2 regions of the Streptomyces sp. NEAU-YJ-81 genome follow, and region 2 is predicted to be linked to the other one. Evidence: riboswitches for the same ligand, from Rfam matches in the RefSeq annotation. Region 2 holds a riboswitch; the other holds the start of a gene.
The links. Region 2 has a riboswitch for cobalamin ahead of J5X86_RS20460 (ribonucleoside-diphosphate reductase subunit alpha). Riboswitches for the same ligand answer to the same signal wherever they lie in the genome.
Positions count from the first base shown of each region.

Region 1: it holds a riboswitch for cobalamin, as region 2 does, so the genes downstream of both, J5X86_RS28270 ((2Fe-2S) ferredoxin domain-containing protein) here and J5X86_RS20460 (ribonucleoside-diphosphate reductase subunit alpha) in region 2, are expected to answer to the same signal.

Region 1 covers NZ_JAGFNO010000015.1:87,862-95,574, forward strand. The annotation lists gene J5X86_RS28255 (glycoside hydrolase family 97 protein) at 1-56, opposite strand, end outside; gene J5X86_RS28260 (hypothetical protein) at 249-458, shown strand; gene J5X86_RS28265 (NAD-binding protein) at 682-2,607, shown strand; cobalamin riboswitch at 2,701-2,830, shown strand; gene J5X86_RS28270 ((2Fe-2S) ferredoxin domain-containing protein) at 2,915-3,298, shown strand; gene J5X86_RS28275 (FAD-binding dehydrogenase) at 3,455-5,260, shown strand; gene J5X86_RS28280 (hypothetical protein) at 5,373-5,714, shown strand; gene J5X86_RS28285 (DMT family transporter) at 5,767-6,786, opposite strand; gene J5X86_RS28290 (TetR/AcrR family transcriptional regulator) at 6,783-7,388, opposite strand; gene J5X86_RS28295 (isochorismatase family cysteine hydrolase) at 7,612-7,713, shown strand, end outside.
Region 2 covers NZ_JAGFNO010000008.1:227,604-235,316, reverse strand. The annotation lists gene J5X86_RS20475 (hypothetical protein) at 424-711, shown strand; gene J5X86_RS20470 (hypothetical protein) at 752-919, shown strand; gene J5X86_RS20465 (GNAT family N-acetyltransferase) at 1,004-1,510, shown strand; cobalamin riboswitch at 1,705-1,848, shown strand; gene J5X86_RS20460 (ribonucleoside-diphosphate reductase subunit alpha) at 1,984-4,398, shown strand; gene J5X86_RS20455 (ribonucleotide-diphosphate reductase subunit beta) at 4,398-5,414, shown strand; gene def (peptide deformylase) at 5,474-6,103, opposite strand; gene J5X86_RS20445 (hypothetical protein) at 6,570-7,556, opposite strand.

The sequences.
Region 1 (7,713 bases), on a different contig from region 2:
GCCAGGACGCCGCAGAGCAGAAATGCCACAGCGGAGCGTCGGTAAGATCTCGGCATCGTTGCCTCCCGAGGCGGATACGTTACCGAGTCATCCGATAACTGGGGAGGGGTTGAGCGGCATTACGCCCCGTCAAGGGTTTTTGGCGCATGAGAGATCGGATCTATGGCTGGGCCGCTTCCCGGGACGGAGCCACGGGTAAAGGGCTGGCGGATGGACCCGCGCACGGTCCGGACAGGGAGGCGCACACGATGAGCGGCACGGCTCGACCTGGCGACCCGGACCGGGAGACGGCGGACCGGGAGACGGCGGACCCGGATCCCGACCCGGACCCGGCGCCCGCCGAGCCCGAGGGCGGGGAGCCCGCCTGCTGGCTGGATCGGGTCTGCGCCGACTGCGGCGCGATCCAGGACACCGCGCCCTTCGCCCGCTGTGCGCGCTGCGGAGCCCCGAGGGAGTGAGCACACGGGGCGTCCGGTCGCCGGCCCCCGGTGCCCAACTCCCTTGGGCGGCCCACCAGGTACGGTCTGATCATGACCGCCGGAGCGCGGGTGCCGGCCGCCGGAGACCGCGGCCGCCGTACCCCGCCCGGACGACCCACGGCATCACGGACCAACGGGGGGCTTCGCCGTCGTGTTCTCCACCTCCACCTCGGACCCGCCGTCCCCCGCGGGGGCGGCCCACATGGTCGTCTGCGGTGACGACGCGCTCGCCCACCGCCTCGCCGCCGAGCTTTACTACGTCTACCGGACGCGGGTGACGGTCGTCATCCCCGGCGGCACCCCCCTGGCGGACCCGGCCGGGCGGCAGGTGGCGGGATGGCGGCCGGGCGGCCGTACCTCCGCGCTCTTCGGCCGGTTCAGCGCGGCCGTCGGACGGGTCCCGCTGCCCCGGCAAGCCGCGGACGACCCCGCTCCGGATGGGGGAGTGCGGGTCATGGAGGTCCCGGCGCTCGACGAAGAGGTGCTGACCGAGGCGGGTGCGGAGCACGCGACCGCGCTCGCCCTGGTCCATGACGACGACGAGGCCAACATCCACGCCGCCCTCCGCGCCCGCCGCCTCAACCCCCGCCTGCGGCTGGTGATCCGGCTCTACAACCGCAAGCTCGGCCAGCATCTGGAGGAACTCCTCGACGAGGCGGCGCGGGTCGCCGATCCCGGGATGGACGCGGCGGAGCTGGACGCCACCACCACCGTACTGTCGGACGCCGACACCGCGGCACCCGCGCTGGCGGCCACCGCCGTCGCGGGTACCAGCAAAGTGCTCCAGGCCGACGGGCTGCTGCTGCGCGCGGCCGAGCGCACCCCGCCCGGCCCCGACGAGGTGGCCCGCCCGGGGCTGTGCACCCTCGCCCTGCTCTCGTCCACCACCAGCGACCCCGGCGGCAGCGAGGGCTCCGACAGCAGCGGGGACGAAGGTCCCAAGCTGCTGCCCGGAGACGAGGAGGTGGCCGCCGCCACCGGACGCGACACGGTGGTGCTCGAGGCCGTCTCCGCCACCGGCCCACCGCTGCCGCCACGGCGGCTCGGCACCCGCAGACTGCCCCTCGCCTCGCTGTTCTCCCGCCGGCTGCGCTGGTCCGTCGCCGGAATGGCGATCGCCGTGCTCGCCCTCACCATCGCCTCCTGGCAGCTCACCGGAGCCGGTCTGCTCCGCGCCGCCTACCTCACGGTGCTGGACGTGCTGGCCATCGACGACCCGGCGCTCGACGAGCCCACCGGACGCAAGGTCCTCCAACTGCTGTCCGGGCTGACCGGACTGCTCATGCTGCCCGTCCTGGTGGCCGCCGCGCTCGAGGCACTGGGCACCTTCCGTACCGCCTCCGCGCTGCGCCGCCCTCCGCGCGGCCTCTCCGGCCACGTCGTGCTGCTCGGGCTCGGCAAGGTCGGCACCCGGGTCCTGGCCAGACTCCGGGAGATGGACATCCCCGTGGTGTGCGTGGAAGAGGACCCCGGGGCGCGCGGCATCCCGCTGGCCCGCAGGCTGGGAGTGCCGACGGTGATCGGTGATGTCACTCAGGAGGGCGTCCTGGAGGCCGCCAAGATCCAGCGGGCACGCTCCCTGCTCGCCCTGACCAGCGTCGACACCACCAACCTGGAGGCGACGCTGTACGCCCGCTCGGTCAAGCCCCGGCTGCGGGTGGCGCTGCGCCTGTACGACGACCGCTTCGCCACCGCCGTCTACCGCACGCTGCGCGCGGCCCATCCGCGGGCCCTCACCCGCAGCCGCAGCGTCTCCAGCCTGGCGGCCCCGGCGTTCGCCGGAGCGATGATGGGACGTCAGATCCTCGGCGCCATACCGGTCGAGCGCAGGGTGCTGCTCTTCGCCGCCCTGCATGTCGCCGGGCATCCGCAACTGGAGGGGCGTACCGTCGCCGAGGCGTTCGCGCCGGGCGCCTGGCGGGTGATCGCACTGGACGCGGCGGAACCCGCCGACCGGCAACGCGACCTCGCCGCGGCGCCTCCTTACGACGGCGCCACCCAGGCGCCCTCCCTGGTATGGGATCTGCACCCCGGCTATGTCCTGCGGCCGCACGACCGCGTGGTGCTGGCGGCCACCCGCCAGGGCCTGGGCGAAATCCTCGCGGAGGCGGCGGCCCGCCGCAACTGACGTCGAGCCGCCCACGGCGCTCGCGGGAGCGGGGGCCACGTGGTGTGGCGGTGCCCGGGATGCGATGATGCCGGGCGACAAAGGCGACGGCGGAACGAGGAAGCCGGTGTGAATCCGGCGCGGTGCCGCCACTGTGATCGGCGAGCGGATCCCGAACAGGTCACTGCCCGTACGCGCGGGTGGGAAGGCCGGGACGAGCATCGACCCGAGAGCCAGGAGACTCACGCGGTCGCCTCCTCGACGGGGTGTGTCGATGTGCGGCTCCGCCGCGTGGGGGGCGGACTTCCCCGGAGGAGGGTGATGCGGCATGCCTGTCAGGCCGACCGACCCGGTGCCATGCCGGGTGACCGTATGCCGGGACTGCTGTTGCGGCAGCCCCAAGGTGACCGGAATCGACCATGCGGCACAGCTCGCACGGCTCGGTGAGGAGGCGCCCGTACGCGTTTCCGAGTGTCTGGACGTCTGCGATCAGGCCAATGTGATCGTGGTGCAGCCGTCGGCGGCCGGACGTGCCGCCGGGGGCAGGCCGGTGTGGCTCGGCCTGGTCAACGACCCGGAGGCGACAGAGGACGTCGTGGCCTGGGTCACCGCGGGCGGCCCCGGCGTGGCGCCGCTGCCCGACATCCTCGATCTGTACGCCTTCTCGCCACGGCGGCGCGCCTCGCCCGAGCCGTCATCCGGCGGGCGCTGACCGGCCGAAGTGCCCTACGGCTTCGGGGAGTTGCTCATTGGGAGCAGGAGTCTGGCGGCCCCGCACCCTGTGGGCTACCGTCGGTAACACGTTGCCGTCGCGGCAACCCCCTTCGCATCTCCCGCACCCTCCGAACCCCCTTCCGGAAGGCAGCCCATGGAGAACTCCACAGAGAATGCCGCCTCGCTTGCCGGGATCAGCCGCCGCCGCGCCCTGACGGCGGCGGGCGGTGTGCTCGCCGGCGCCGCGCTCGCCCAGGCGGCGGGTCCGGCCTTCGCCGCCTCCGGGGCGTCCTCGGAAGCGGACGCCATCGTGGTCGGCGGCGGGCTCGCCGGGCTGGTCGCCACGGCGGAACTGACGGCCGCGGGACGCAAGGTGCTCCTCCTCGACCAGGAGCCCGAGAGCAACCTCGGCGGCCAGGCGTTCTGGTCCTTCGGCGGCCTGTTCTTCGTCGACTCCGAGGAACAGCGGTTGATGGGCATCAAGGACTCCCACGAACTGGCCTGGCAGGACTGGCTCGGCACGGCCGGCTTCGACCGCGGCGTCTCCGATCCCGGCGGCCAGGACTACTGGGCCCGCAAATGGGCCGAGGCGTACGTGGACTTCGCGGCCGGGGAGAAGCGGTCCTGGCTGCACGGGCTCGGCGTGCAGTGGTTCCCGATCGTCGGCTGGGCCGAGCGCGGCGGCGGCCTCGCGGACGGGCACGGCAACTCGGTGCCGCGCTTCCACGTCACCTGGGGCACCGGTCCGGCCGTGGTCGAGCCGTTCGAGAAGAAGGTGCGGGCCGCCGCGAAGGACGGGCGGGTGACCTTCAAGTTCCGGCACCGGGTGGACGATCTGGTGGTCACCGGCGGTGCCGTCACCGGGGTCAGCGGCGCGATCCTGGAGCCGAGCGACGCCGCCCGCGGCAAGCCCACCTCGCGCACCGTGGTGGGCCAATTCGAGCTCAACGCCCCGGTGGTGATCGTCACCTCCGGCGGTATCGGCGCCAACCACGATCTCGTACGGCGGAACTGGCCCGACCGGCTCGGCTCACCGCCGAAGTTCATGGTCACCGGCGTCCCGGCGTATGTGGACGGCCGGATGCTGGCGATCACCGAGAAGGCGGGCGGACGGATCGTCAACCCCGACCGCATGTGGCACTACACCGAGGGCCTCAGGAACTACGCCCCGATCTGGCCGGGCCACGGCATCCGCATTCTGCCGGGCCCCTCGTCGATGTGGTTCGACGCGAAGGGCAAGCGCTTCCCCACCCCCGACATCCCGGGCTACGACACCCTGCACACCCTCGGGACGATCACCGCCACCGGCTATGACTACTCCTGGTTCGTCACCACCCAGAAGATCATCGCCAAGGAGTTCGCGCTCTCGGGCTCCGAGCAGAACCCGGACCTGACCAACAAGGACATCCTGCAGCTCCTCTCCCGCATCTGGCAGACACCCGAGCCGATCCAGCGGTTCCGGGACAAGGGCGAGGACTTCGTCGTCGCCAACACCCTGCCCCAACTGGTCGCGGGCATGAACAAGTTGACCGGCGACAACCTCATCGACCTGGCGGACCTCACCCGGCAGGTCGAGGCCCGCGACCGCGAGATCGCCAACCCGTACACCAAGGACGTCCAGGTCATGGGCATCCGCAACGCGCTCGCCTACCCCGGGGACACGCTCAGCCGCACCGCCTCCGCACACCGGATCCTGGACCCGTCCGCCGGACCGCTGATCGCCGTGCGCCTCAACATCCTCACCCGCAAGACCCTCGGCGGCCTCCAGACCGACCTCTCCGGCCGCGTCCTGGACGCCTCCGGCAACCCGATCACCGGTCTGTACGCGGCCGGTGAGGTCTCGGGCTTCGGCGGCGGGGGAGTGCACGGCTACCGCTCCCTGGAGGGCACCTTCCTCGGCGGCTGCCTGTTCTCGGGCCGCGCCGCGGGCCGTGCGGCCGCCGCCGCGACCGCGACCTGAACCGGCGGGCGCATCGGCGGTGGCGCACCGGGCACATGGCAGACTCCTCCTGCGGTCCGCGGGCGGCCGGGAGCATCCCCGGCCCGTCAAGTCGCCGGGGCAGGGAGGGTGCATGGGCGGGGACGATCCGCATATCCATGTCGAGTCGAAGGTCGTCCGAGGCGTCGCCGCCGTCCGCAACATGATGGCGTCCACCTTCGGCCTGGCCGGTGACCTGCCGAGCCGCATCGCCACCGGATGCGGGCTGCGGGCGCCGTACGCGATGACCTCTCCGCGTCCGGAGAACGTCACCTGCCTTGCCTGCCGTGAGTACGCGCGGCTGGAGCATCTGCGCTTCGCCGACGAGCTCGAACGGCTGGGGCGGATGCCCGGCTCGACCATCAGCACGGCTCAGGCGAAGCTGGCCGCGGACCGGCATCGCGACCTCGCGGAGCGGTTTTCCATCGCGGAGTGATGGGGCGGTCGGCGGAGCGTTCGCCGCCCGCCCCGCTCGTCGACGGACTCCGCTACGGCACCCGCCCCGGATCCGGCTGGGCAACCGTGTGCTCCGCCGCTGTGCGCTGTGGCGGCGTCACGCCTTCCGGCCGCTGTCGGCGCCGCCTGGAGACGGCTGTGGGGGCGGTGAGGACGGCCAGGCAGGCGAGGACGAGCGCGATGCCGGTCCAGCCCACGGCGGGCAGCCGTTCGCCGATGACCAGCACGGCGAGGACGGCGGCGACGGCCGGTTCGAGCAGGGAGAGCGTGGTCGCCGTGCTCGCGGGCACATGCGCCAGTCCCCAGCCGAACAGGACGTAGCCGGTGAACATGGGCACCACCGCCATGTAGGCACCGACGGCCAGATTGGACCCGGAGTCGAGGAGTGGCGCGCCGGTGACCAGGAGGACGGGCACGAGGAGCAGTCCGCCCAAGCCGAAGACCGTGCCCATCGCCGCGCGGGAGGCGATGCCGTGGGTGATCAGCCGGTGCGCCGCCCAGGAGTAGAGGGCGTAGGTCGTGGCCGCGATGAGGCCCAGCCCTACGCCGAGCATCGTGGCGGCCATGGATGGCTGCCCCCGGTCGCCGGGGTCCTGGGCGGCTTGGGCCGCGCACAGCATGAGGGTGCCCAGGAGGCCCAGGGTGGCGCCGAGTGTCCAGCGGCGCGTCAGCCGGCGCCGGTCCATGACGCGTTCGATCACGGCTGAGGCCAGTGGCGCCATGCCGATCGACACCACCGTTCCCACCGCCACTCCGGCCAGGTGCATCGAGCTGTAGAACGCCAAGGGGTAGACCGCGACCGCGAACGCGCCGAGCAGTACGGTGCCGCGCCGCGCACGCAGCCGAGGGGCCTGACGGGCGATGCGGGGGGCGGCGACCAGGGCTTGGAGCAGTCCGCCCAGGCCCATGGCGACGGCGCCGATGGCGAGGGGCCCGACGCCCGGGGCGAAGGTCGCCGCGGTGCCGGTGGTGCCCCACAGCACGGAGGCGGCGAGCACGCACAACGATCCGGCGCCCGCCGAACGGGCGCCGTGTCCGGTGGGCCGCCTCACAGCCTGTCCAGCAGGGTCGCCGCCATCGCGCGGGCGTGCCGCAGCCGGTTGTCGTCGCCTTCCAGGCCGGCCCGCGCCATCGCGCCCTCCAGCAGGAACGACAGATGCTCCGCCATGGTGCGCACGTCGTCGGGGCGGTCGGGCAGCAGCTCTTCGAGGTGCCCGGCGATCAGGCGCTCGACCTCCTCCTTGTGGCGGCGTACGACACTCCGCCCCTCGTCTCCGGCGGGCAGCTCGGCGGCCGCGTTGAGCAGTCCGCAGCCGCGAAAGCCGCGCTCGTAGGCGAACGCCGCGTGATCGGCGTAGGCGTCGAAGGCCGCGAGGACGCCGTCGCGGGGGTTCTGCGCCTGCTCCAGCCGTGACGCGTACAGCGCGAGCCACTCCTCGTGCCGGGCGTCGAGATAAGCCCTGACGAGATCGGACTTGGAGGAGAAGTTGTTGTACAGGCTCATCTTCGCCACGCCGGCTTCGGTGGTGATCGTGTCGATTCCGGTCGCGGTCACGCCGTCGGCGTAGAAGCGCCGCGCGGCAGCCGCCAGCAGGCGCTCCCGGGCGGGCCGCCGCCTTCCGGGATCCGTCGTCCTCGTACCGGTCTCACTCATCGCATGCATCCCGACAGACTAGGTAGGTAGGTCTACCTACTATAGATGGTCATGAGGAACCCGGGAAGTGGGTTTCACCAGCAGTCGGTCCCCGACACCGCCCGTCAGCCCCGTCACGCGCGGGATCATCGCCGACTGAGCGGCCGAACGGGGGGTACTCGGCCGGGCCAGGATGTGGCCTGCTCGGGCGATGAGTGATCTTCCAGAGGGCGGAGGAGACATCATGGCAGCCGAGACCTATGACCCCCGGCGAACGGCAGTGCTGCTGGTCGACCCGTACAACGACTTCCTCTCCGAGGGAGGTAAGGTCTGGCCGGTGGTGCAG
Region 2 (7,713 bases):
CGGCATGCCGATGTCGTGGGCAAGCCGCTGGTCAACGCCTCGTCGTCGCCGCGCGGTCGAGGCAGGCCGGCACCGGAGGAACGGAAAGCCGCCGGGCGGCCGGTCAGGGCGCGGAAGCGATGCGCCGGATGAGAGCGGAGCTACGGGACGAACGCCCGGCTCCTGGATGGCCGACGAGGTATGGGGAAGCCTCGGCGGCACGTTTCCAGTTATCCACGCCCACCCCCGTCACTCAAGGTTCCGGGGCTGCCATCACTCGTTTGGCGCATCTGGGCGCGCCTGGCGGCGAGCTTGTATGACAAGCGCTCCGCTATTCGGGGGAACGCGCGGCCGGAGTATGGCCTGCCGTCCTCCACCGTGCCTCTAATGAGTGACATCGGCAGTGCCAACCCGTGCGGGACCACCCGGGGAGGGAGCGATCCGATGAGCCTCGCCGCGTTCCTCCTCGCCCTCGGCACCACCTGCCGTATCACCCGCTTCATCACCAAGGACACGCTGGCGGCGGGGTTCAGAACCTGGGTCGCCGACCGCTTCGGCGACGACTCCCGGCCCTCCTACCTCGTCAACTGCGGCTGGTGCACCAGCACCTGGGTCGCCGCCGCCATCGCCGTCTACGCCTCCTTGCTGCACACCACCGCGTGGTTCCACCTCCCGGCCACCGCCCTGACGCTCTCCTACCTCGCCGGGGTCGCCTCGCGGTGGCTGGACTGACACCGACCCGTACTGGACTCCAGGGAAAGGAACGGCAGCCATGGCCTGCAACTGCGGCGGAGGGGCACGTGGGGGCCCGCAACCCGTTGTCGTCTACGAGTTGACGCTCCCGGACGGCACGGTCCGGCGCTATTTCACCTATCAGGAAGCCGACGCCGCCAACAAGCGCGCGGGCTCCACCGGAGTGATCAACACCACCGCCCAGTGACGGCGCAGAGCTGCGAGTGACGGCGAAGACCGGCGCCGGACGCATGGCGGCCCGGCTGTCAGTGGTGTGCGGCAGACTGCGGCCATGGACATCACGATCAGGCACGCGCGGGACGAGGAGCTGGACGGGATCGGCGAGCTCACCGCCCAGGTGTATCTCGGGGACGGGCTCCTGGACTTCGGCGACAGTGATCCATATCTCACCCCCCTGCGCGACGCCCGGCGCCGGGCCGCCGAGGCCGAGCTGCTGGTCGCGGCGGACGCGGCGAGTGACGAGGTGCTGGGGGCCGTGGCGTTCGCGGTGTACGGCGGGGCGTATGCGGAGCTGGCCCGGCCCGGCGAGGGCGAGTTCCGGATGCTGGCCGTGCGGGCGGAGTCGCGGCGGCGCGGGGCGGCCGAGGCGCTGGTGCGCGCCTGCCTGGACCGGGGGCGCGCGCTGGGGCTGCGGCGGATCGTGATCAGCAGCCAGCAGTCCATGACCGCCGCCCACCGGCTGTACGAGCGGCTGGGGTTTGTGCGGGCCCCGGAGCGGGACTGGTCGCCGATAGCCAAGTTGGAGCTCACCCTGTGGGCGTTCACCGTGGAGCTGTGACGACTGGCGGCGCGCGTCCTGGGCCATGGGCTCGCGCGCGCCGGGTCACGGGCTCGTGTGCCGGGCTACGGGTTCGCGTGCGCGCCCGGCTGCGGGCTGCCACGGGCCCCAGGTCACGGGCCACCTCCGGAACGCATTAGCACATTCATGCGAAACTCCGCACCTCGCGACACAAGATATGGGGGTGCGTGCGTCGGCCGACACAAGATGTATGCTCGTCCTCGCTGTCGCCGCAGGGGAATCCGGTGGGAATCCGGAACTGTCCCGCAACGGTGTACGTGTGCGCTTATGCGGCGTGCCCGTAAGTCCGAGCACCTGCCGACGGCCCTGTGTGAACACGTCCCCCGGCCTCGAGGGTTGGGCCGATGGACGCTGCGTGGTGTGCCTGACGTACGAGGAGTGCGGCATCGGCATGCCCGTACGCGCCCATCGCACCCCCTCGTGGCCCCGGCCGAGCGAGGGAGAGCACCTCAGTGACCATCGCGCCCGCAGATCCGGTTTCAGAGCAGGCGGTTTCTCAGGCAGCGCACGACGCGCCCGGAACCGCCCTGCTGCGGACCCTCACCGGACTCACCGCCGACCTGCCTGCCACCGACCCCGGTAAGGTCGCGGCCGCCGCCCTGCGCGGCCGCCATCCCGGCTCGGACGAGGCGGAGTTGCGTGGCCTGGCGACCGAGGCGGCGGCCGGGCTGATCGCCGAGGAGCCGGAATACTCGCGGCTGGCCGCGCGGCTGCTGGCGCTCACCATCACGGAGGAGGCGGCCGGGCAGGGCGCGGTCTCCTTCTCCACCTCCGTCCAGGTGGGCCACCGTGAGGGCCTGCTCGCCGACTCCACCGCGGAGTTCGCCGCCGCCCACGCCGCACGGCTGGACGCGCTGGTGGAGCGGGCCCTGGCCGACGGCGCCGACAAGCGCTTCGGCTACTTCGGACTGCGCACCCTCTACAGCCGCTATCTGCTGCGCCACCCCATCACCCGTCAGGTGATCGAGACCCCGCAGCACTTCCTGCTGCGGGTGGCCTGCGGGCTCGCCGAGAACCTCTCGGAGCGGGCGCTGGACGATGTGGCCGAGCTGTACCGGCTGACCAGCACGCTGTCGTATCTGCCCAGCTCCCCCACGCTGTTCAACTCCGGCACCCGGCATCCGCAGATGTCGTCCTGCTATCTGCTGGACTCGCCGCTGGACGAGCTGGACTCGATCTACAACCGCTACCACCAGGTGGCACGGCTGTCGAAGCACGCGGGCGGCATCGGCCTGTCCTACTCCCGTATCCGGGCGCGCGGTTCGCTGATCCGGGGCACCAACGGGCACTCCAACGGCATCGTGCCGTTCCTGCGCACACTCGACGCCTCGGTGGCCGCCGTCAACCAGGGCGGCCGGCGCAAGGGCGCGGCCTGCGTCTACCTGGAGACCTGGCACGCGGACCTCGAGGAGTTCCTGGAGCTGCGGGACAACACCGGCGAGGAGGCCCGCCGGACCCACAACCTGAACATCGCCCACTGGATCCCGGACGAGTTCATGCGCCGGGTCGAGGCGGACGCCGACTGGTCGCTGTTCTCCCCGGTCGACGCGCCCGATCTGGTGGACCTGTGGGGCGACGAGTTCGACGCCGCGTACCGGAAAGCCGAGGCCGAGGGGCGGGCGGTCAAGCAGGTCCCGGCGCGGCAGTTGTACGCCCGGATGATGCGCACCCTCGCGCAGACCGGCAACGGCTGGATGACGTTCAAGGACGCCGCCAACCGCACCGCCAACCAGACCGCCGAGCCCGGCAGGGTCGTCCACTCCTCGAATCTGTGCACCGAGATCCTGGAGGTCACCAACGACGGCGAGACCGCCGTGTGCAACCTCGGCTCGGTCAACCTCGCCGCACACCTGGACGAGGACGGGCAGTTGGACTGGGAGCGCCTCGACGCCACCGTCCACACGGCCGTGACCTTCCTCGACCGCGTGGTGGACATCAACTTCTACCCCACGGACGAGGCCGGGGCCTCCAACTCCCGCTGGCGCCCGGTGGGTCTGGGCCTGATGGGGCTGCAGGACGTCTTCTTCCGGCTGCGGTTGCCGTTCGACTCGCCCGAGGCCAAGGCGCTCTCCACGCGGATCTCCGAGCGCATCATGCTCGCCGCGTACGAGGCGTCCTGCGAGCTCGCCGAGCGCCACGGCCCGCACCCGGCCTGGTCCGAGACCCGCACCGCGCGCGGTGTGCTGCACCCGGACCACTACACGGACGCGGTGGCCACCTGGCCGGAGCGCTGGGAGGCGCTGCGCACCCGGATGGCGAAGTCCGGGATGCGGAACTCACTGCTGCTGGCGATCGCGCCGACCGCCACCATCGCCTCCATCGCGGGCGTCTACGAGTGCATCGAGCCGCAGGTCTCCAACCTCTTCAAGCGCGAAACGCTCAGCGGGGAGTTCCTGCAGGTCAACTCCTATCTGGTGAACGACCTCAAGAAGCTGGGCGTCTGGGACGCCCAGACCCGCGAGGCGCTGCGCGAGTCCAACGGCTCGGTCCAGGAGTTCTCCTGGGTGCCCGCGGACGTACGAGACCTGTACCGCACCGCGTGGGAGATCCCGCAGCGCGCCCTGATCGAGATGGCGGCGGCCCGCACCCCGTACCTCGACCAGAGCCAGTCGCTGAACCTCTTCATGGCCTCGCCGACCATCGGCAAGCTCAGCTCGATGTACGCGTACGCCTGGAAGCGCGGCATCAAGACCACGTACTACCTGCGCTCGCGTCCGGCCACCCGGATCGCCCAGAGCGCCCGTGGCGGCGGCGCCGCGGCCACCGCGCCCGCGCCCGCCCCCATCCCCGTACAGCAGGCTCCGGCCGAGGCCGACGCGATCGCCTGCTCCCTGGAAAACCCCGAGTCCTGCGAGGCCTGCCAGTAATGTCCCCCACATCCCAGAAGAACCTGCTCGACCCGGGCTTCGAACTCACCCTGCGGCCGATGCGGTACCCGGAGTTCTACGACCGCTACCGCGACGCGATCAAGAACACCTGGACCGTGGAGGAGGTCGACCTCCACTCCGACGTCACCGACCTCGCCAAACTCTCCCCCGGTGAGCAGCATCTGATCGGCCGTCTGGTCGCCTTCTTCGCGACCGGCGACTCGATCGTGTCCAACAATCTGGTGCTGACGCTCTACAAGCACATCAACTCCCCCGAGGCGCGGCTGTATCTGTCGCGGCAGCTCTTCGAGGAGGCGGTGCATGTCCAGTTCTATCTGACGCTGCTGGACACCTACCTCCCCGACCCGGACGACCGCGCCGCGGCCTTCGCCGCCGTCGAGAACATCCCCTCCATCAGAGAGAAGGCGGAGTTCTGCTTCCGCTGGATGGACTCGGTGGAGAAGATCGACCGGCTGGAGACCAAGGAGGACCGCCGCCGCTTCCTGCTCAACCTGATCTGCTTCGCGGCCTGCATCGAGGGGCTGTTCTTCTACGGCGCCTTCGCGTACGTGTACTGGCTGCGCTCGCGCGGGCTGCTGCACGGCCTAGCGACGGGCACCAACTGGGTGTTCCGCGATGAGTCGATGCACATGGAGTTCGCCTTCTCGGTCGTGGACACCGTCCGCGAGGAGGAGCCGGACCTCTTCGACGACGAACTCCAGCAGCAGGTCACCGACATGCTCAAGGAGGCCGTCGAGGCGGAGCTGCAGTTCGCCCGCGATCTGTGCGGGGACGGGCTGCCGGGCATGAACACCGCGTCGATGCAGGAGTATCTGCAGTGCGTGGCCGACCAGCGCCTAATGCGCCTCGGCTTCCCCGCGGTCTTCGGCTCGGAGAACCCGTTCTCCTTCATGGAGCTGCAGAACGTCCAGGAGCTGACCAACTTCTTCGAGCGCCGCGCCTCGGCCTACCAGGTCGCGGTCGAGGGCTCGGTCGCCTTCGACGACGACTTCTGATGCCACAGGGCGGGCCGGACCCCGCGTGGGTCCGGCCCGCCCTGTGAGGTACGGCACACTCAGTCGTTGGGCACCGTCTCATAGCGGGCGGTGCCCTCGGCCATCTGCTTCAGCACATCCTTACGGTCGCGCTTGGAGAGCCGGTCGATGTACAGGTAGCCGTACAGGTGGTCGGTCTCGTGCTGCAGACAGCGCGCGAAGTAGCCGGTGCCACGCACCGCGATCGGCTCGCCGTCGAGGTCCTGGCCGCGCACCACCGCGTAGTCGGGGCGGGCCAGCTCCATGTAGGCCGTGGGAACCGACAGACAGCCCTCATTGGAGTCGTCCAGCACCCGGCGGTCGGCGGGCAGCTCCTCCAGCACCGGGTTGCACACCACGCCCACATGGCGAACGCCCTCGTCGTCCATGCAGTCGTAGACGAAGACCTTAAGGTCGACACCGATCTGGTTGGCGGCCAGGCCCACGCCCTCCGCCGCCCGCTGGCTGGCGAACATGTCGTCGACGAGCCGCGCCAGCCCCTCGTCGAACACGGTCACGTCCCGGCACTCCTTGTGCAGGACCGGGTTGCCGTAAACGGTGATCGGGCGGGCGGTGCCGCGCTCGCGGAAGGCCCGCTCACGCTCCTCGCAGTCCTCCGTGTCCACGATGAAATCGTCGACCACCTGCTGTTTCGTCCCTTGCTGCGACATCGTCCGCCGTGTGCCTTCCCTCAACCGTGATGCGTCGCCCTACAGGGTACGGGCACGACGCGCCCGGGCGCGGTGTGCTTACGCGCTGTGAACGGGCCGCCTCCGGCGGATCTTCCCCCCTCCCCGCCCCTTCCCACGACCGGGGCCCCGCCCCCCGGGCCCCCGGGAGGCCGACGACCCGACCGTCGCCGCGATCAGCTCACCGGCCAGGACATGGGGTCAAGGGCGGAGCCCCGGTTTCACTTCCCACCTGGCTCCTGGGAGCGGGGAACCGGCCGTCGCCGCCGCGAGTGCCTGCACCAGCAGGCTGATCGCGGTCGGCACGCCGGCACGGTGGATGACCGGGCAGCCCCCGCACACGTCCGGCCCGCCCGGCTCGGGGTCTGGGGCGGAGCCACAGTTTCGGGAAGGGGCGGGGAGGGGAACAGCCCGCCGCAGGCGGCACGATCCGCCAGCCGCCAGGCGGTCAGCAGACCTCTTCCAGGTCCCGCCACTCACGGGTGTCCGGGCTGTCGGCGACCCAGCCGTCCAGCAGCCCCCGCACCAGCCCGCCGGGCGCCGCGATCCCGCATTCGCGCTCGGGGACCCACAGCGAGCCCGAGCCCGCCATACGGTGGCCCAGCGGCCCGGGGTGGCCCGGTTCGCTGTGGTCGTGCGGGTCCAGATGCTCGCCCTCGCCCTCGTCGCTGGGCATCCGGCTCTCCGAGCAGGAGCGGCACAGCAGCCGCACCGACGACGACCAGTCCTCGGCCGCGAAGCCCGCGTCCGCCGCGAGCCGCTCCAGGGCGTCCCGGTCGGCCTCGGTGGCCGCCTCCAGCAGCACCACCCAGGTCGGCACCGGGGACGGCGCCCACAGCTCGATCTCGTCGAAGACCGGGTACGAGGGGCCCGCGGAGGTCACGCGCTCACCGTGCGGTACGCCGTCGTGCAGCACCACCTCGCCCCAGCGCCGCCCGGACGACGGCAGCGGGATGGACAGCACCTCGATCCGGGCCGGGTCCAGCCGGCGGCCCCAGACAACCTCGGCCTCGCCCTCCGGGGACAGCCGCACCGCCGCGCTGCCCAGCTCCATGCCGAGCGGCTCCCCGGACGCGGACGCCTCTCCGGGCACCTTCAGCCCGTACGCCTGCCAGGCGCGGCGGGCCAGCGGCCAGTCCTGCAGCGCGGTGGCCGCGATTCCCACGTTCCACCAGTCCGGAGCGCCCGTCTCGCGGTCCAGCAGCGCGACCGCCCGCAGCCCCGCGGCGCGCGCCTGCTCCCAGTCGTGCCGGAACTTGTGCAGCAGCGCCAGGTTGAACCAGGACTCCGACAGCCACGGCTCCAGGTCGGCGGCGCGGGTCAGCAGCGCTCCCGCGTCCTCGTACCGGCCGTCGCCGATGAGCGTGAACGCACGGTCCGTGGCCTGCCGCCATGAGGCGGACGGCCGGTGCCGTACCTTGCCGAAGATCTTCACGATTCCCGCCTGCCGGTATCGAAGTCGTCCCGTACCAGATGCCTTCGCGGACGGCGTCGCCCTCCCTCGAAGACAACCTGCCACACATTCGCGGACATCTCAGCCCGGCCCCTCACCCTCCGGCCGGGATGCGAAGCCCTCCACACCTCCTTGCCAC